Regions from separate parts of the Acetobacter oryzifermentans genome, predicted to be linked through region 2. Evidence: riboswitches for the same ligand, from Rfam matches in the RefSeq annotation. Region 2 holds a riboswitch; the other holds the start of a gene.

Region 1 (2,201 bases), 680 kb from region 2:
TGTGCTTCCAGATAGTCACCACGCATCTGGTGGTCTGTTGGTAGATTGGAAACAGTCATCTGGAAAAGATCATAGCCATTCTGCTGCAATTGTTCTTCTTCAGGTAAAGCCGCATCTGTCTCCAGCAAAGAAATGACACAGGTTCGATCAGGCGCCAGAAGAATGATCTTTTCCAGCAAAGGATGAAAAGCATGGGAAGGTGGCGCGATAAAAGGCAATCTCATGGGGCCGTCTTTTCTACACTCTCTGGCACCTGACCACATCGCCTGAGCAGATCACGAAGTTGATTGATAACCGGGAAGACTTCCCGATTGTGATCTCCACCGAGGTCTTTCCATGCAGCCTGTTCCAGCTCGACAATCTCGCGATCTTCAAAGAAGACGCGCTCCGTGAATGCGACCAGTATTGGCCAGGCAATATCCAGTAAAAAAGGCACTTTCAGTCGTTTGATCGACAACAGACCGAAAACACGGTTGGTCAGCTCCTCACGATCCTGCGGCACATAAGATATCCATAACTCCATCACGGGTTCCTCAATCCCTTGCGTTTCAATACGCAGGATCTGGTAAGGATATTGTGTCCTGATGGTCATGACATCCCGGTAGGCAAAATCCCGACCATCACGGCGTCTCTGGCCGTAGATCAGCGCCTCGCTCAAAGGCTGTTTGCCGCCGGTTCGTGCAAAAGTGTAGCGGGCCTCCACAAAATCCTCTCCGTGATCCATTCCGAGGAACCGAGGCTTCATTTTCCCGACCAACCGACTGTGCAAAACCTGATGATTCATATCCATCAGATTTTCATGCATGAAACTGTAATGACAGTTCACCACCTGCCCGAAGCGCCGCGTGCGATAGCGCCTGTCTCTCACCCTTGGAAAATCAGGAAGCGAGGTCGTCGCCGCAAGAGACTGGTCTCCCATGAAAACAAAAATAAGCCCATCTTTTTCGCGGCAGGCCCAACTTTTGAGACGCAGACATTGCGCTTCGGCTGAAACATTCGGCGAAGCACATTGGCCGTCCCGGTTATATCTCAGACCATGAGCAACGCAGCTTATCAGGTCACCATGGACGTTTCCTTTGCCAAGCAGAACCTGCCGATGGGCGCAAAGGCCATCTAGAGCATAAGGAATGCCGCTTTTGGGGCGCACGACGACGATATGCTGTCCTGCAAACCGGACATCGATTGCCTTTTCCCGTCCCAATTCACGGGACCAAGCGACAGGATACCAGAAGTTCGGGTTGGTTCTGACACGTCTTAAATCAATCTGTACCGCGCACGCTGAATGATCTGAAATTTGGTGAAGTTCGTTTTCCATTGCCTCGGCTTTTCAACTGGCTCAGCGCAAAGGAAACAATACAACGCCTCGTCATGGAGCATCGTGTCGTCTCTCACATTTTGTCTGAGCAAGTGTACCCGTTATCAATTATCGGACAGAATGCATGATTGTCCGGTGACTGACTCTGAAGTGTCTAACGAACTAATGCTGTTTGCAGCACAAAAGCGTCATTCGTATATCGGCCAGAAATAATGGGGTCAGCCCCCCTGACCTGAAAAGAGTCCATCGCCTGATTCATCAGGAGTGACCGAGGCATGAGGCAGACAGGCATATATTCTCTCCTCCCTTCGGTCATCCCGCCCGACGGTTGGTGGCTGAGCAATGGCAGGTCTCCTGGCTCACGGATCATGGCCAACTGGTTCCAACCTTCCCGTTCCTATGAGAACAGTGGTCCACGTTCAAAGTGAACGAACCAGCGGCATACCGCCTACAGTTGCGGGAGCAGCCTCCGACTTTGCTTCCGGCCGATTGTCTGACCAGAACATAACGGAATTCCCTATTACCCCGCTTGCGCGGGACCATTGAAGCGTTTGCTCCTGCACCATGCCGCCAAACGCATCCTACGTGCAAGCTGGAACATTCTGGAGCTGCGAAAGGCAGATATCAGTTTTTCGCATGTAGACCGAGACCGGATTGAGCTGATGCCCTGAAAACAAACATTACGCCAATCAGTTTCTGACTGCGTCTTTTCCTGAGACAATGCAGCCACATTAGTCCATGAACAATATTGATGTATTGATGAAATCAAATCATTTCTGCTCACGGGTTCGTTCAGGCATAAAGCTACCATGACGATGACCACCACCGCCTAAAAAACTCAGAAGACAAACTTGGGGACGCCATGCCCCCGTGCCCGCATTCTGGT
Region 2 (2,201 bases):
GGTAGCCTTAAAGGCATTCCACTGGGCTTCATCAGAAAAAAGGGCAGGTAAGCAGCGGGAGAACACAGCGTTAAAGGAAGATAGTGTGTTACTGCTTTGCTCGGATCTAGCGTTCATGATGTGTTTCCAGCATGCAGGAAAGATCATGAATTAAGCTACGCACTTGGTCTTCCGTGAGGTTCTGGCGGACATTCTGTTCAAGCTGTGCAGAAATAGTGTGAAACAACACACATCTTTCTTGCCCTGCAGGTGTGAGCACAAGCTTTTTGGCGCGCCGGTCCTGCATATCCTGTTGGCGTGTGATCAGCTTTTGTTTTTCCAACAAATCCAGAATACGCACCAGTGCAGAACAATCCACGTTCATGGCGGCTGCAAGATCACTTTGCGTGGCTCCATCGGGCATCATCATCAAATAAGCCATCGGGCGCATACTGGCTAATGTCATGCCATGGGGGCGCAAGGCCCTGTCCAGTTGCGTGCGCCAGACTGTGGCTAACCGCATAATACGGAAGGTAAGCGCCATGTCTGAAAAACGCGTTTCATCCAGTGTGGGCAGAACGCGTGGAGAAGTCATGGAATCCTCATTAGTTAGCTAAAGAATATTTGATATATAAAGTATATTCATACGAATATAACATAGCTGTTTTGCGCGTCAATAATGGAAATAAAGCTACAAAGCACAGGAACATTAGCGTGAAGCCTCACTCCTGTTTCGGATGGTAGAGCTTAAAGTTGTGAGGTCATAAAACTGCGGGTTGAAAGCAAAGGCCGCTTATGCGCATTGTGCACCGGCTAATGGTGTCCTTTACGGGATGAAAAGGGAAGAACGGTGCAAGGCCGTCGCTGCCCCCGCAACTGTAAGTTACCCATGGTGTTCCGTAAGGGCTTTCGGGCCTCAACCACTGGTCTGCATGCAGGCTGGGAAGGTAGGGAGCGCCGTTTTATGTTCTGGCCTATGGCTGGGGTATTATGTGGGTACAAGCCAGGAAACCTGCCATTGGTGCCAGTATGCGTAAGCATGTTGGTGGGTCTTAGTTATTATTAAGTTCTGGCGTTGCTGCTGGCGGGGTGCCCGGCAGGCATAGATGTACCATAGGGTATATTTCCTCTGCTTATCTCTGAGGTAGAGGCGCCGGGTGTCTGCACCCCGTCAAGCGGCTGTTCTTTGAGAATGGCGGTTATTTCAGGGATACAGCATGGCCGAAGCTCCCGATTTTTCTCAAAAATCACTTCAGAATCGTCCTGTTTTGCATGTGTGTGTCACGTGTCGGCGCGGTGGGCCTGCTATGGATCAACCGCCGGGTGCCCAGCTATATGCACGTTTACAGGCCTTGGTGCAGGAAGCAGAAGCTACTGGGCAGGAAGCTCCCGTTCTGCTGCGTCAGGTTCAGTGTTTGGCAGCCTGCGATCGCGGATGCACTGCAGCCATTGCTATGCCAGAGCGTTGGACATGGTTATTAGGACATCTGGGTACAGAAAAAGCAGAAGATCTGCTGGCTTATGCCCAACTCTATGCAAAGTCTGCGCGGGGAACAGTCATGCCTTCGCGCCGTCCGGCATCTCTTTCCAATATGGTGTTGGGGCGTGTTCCCGCACAACTTTATGATGAACAGGAGCCTTCATGACAATCGCATCTCGCGTGCCTGTAACCATTATCACTGGTTTTTTAGGGGCAGGTAAAACAACCCTTTTGCGTAATCTGCTTCAGCGTGCTGCAGGGCACCGTATTGCCGTGGTGGTGAACGAATTTGGTTCCCTTGGCATTGATGGGGAAATCCTGCGCGGATGCGGAGTGGAAGGCTGCAAGGAAGATGACATTGTAGAGCTGACCAACGGTTGCTTGTGCTGCACGGTAGCAGATGATTTTCTGCCAATCATGGAAGCTCTGCTAGATCGGGCTGATCCACCGGAACATGTGGTTATTGAAACATCTGGTTTGGCACTGCCTAAACCATTGCTCAAGGCTTTTGGTTGGCCAACAGTGCGTAACCGCATGACAGTTGATGGCGTGATAACGGTAGTAGATGCACCAGCAGTGGCAGCAGGCCGTTTTGCAGATGATCCTGAAGCTATTGCCCAGCAGCGTGCGGCAGATCCTTCTTTGGATCATGACAACCCATTAGCAGAAGTTTTTGAAGATCAGATTAATGCCGCAGATCTTGTGGTGTTGAACAAGACAGATCTGCTGGATGCAGATGCGC

What was found. A riboswitch is a leader RNA that binds a small molecule or an ion and turns the genes downstream of it on or off. The one in region 2 is predicted to bind cobalamin.
Region 1: another riboswitch for cobalamin. It lies ahead of WG31_RS08150 (Rieske 2Fe-2S domain-containing protein); the one in region 2 lies ahead of WG31_RS11395 (DUF1636 family protein).

What each region holds. Positions count from the first base shown of each region.
Region 1 covers NZ_CP011120.1:1,732,677-1,734,877, forward strand. The annotation lists gene WG31_RS08145 (hypothetical protein) at 1-224, opposite strand, end outside; gene WG31_RS08150 (Rieske 2Fe-2S domain-containing protein) at 221-1,315, opposite strand; cobalamin riboswitch at 1,643-1,874, opposite strand; gene WG31_RS16175 (hypothetical protein) at 1,858-1,986, shown strand.
Region 2 covers NZ_CP011120.1:2,410,496-2,412,696, reverse strand. The annotation lists gene WG31_RS11405 (FUSC family protein) at 1-117, opposite strand, end outside; gene WG31_RS11400 (MarR family winged helix-turn-helix transcriptional regulator) at 107-574, opposite strand; cobalamin riboswitch at 780-1,013, shown strand; gene WG31_RS11395 (DUF1636 family protein) at 1,197-1,625, shown strand; gene cobW (cobalamin biosynthesis protein CobW) at 1,622-2,201, shown strand, end outside.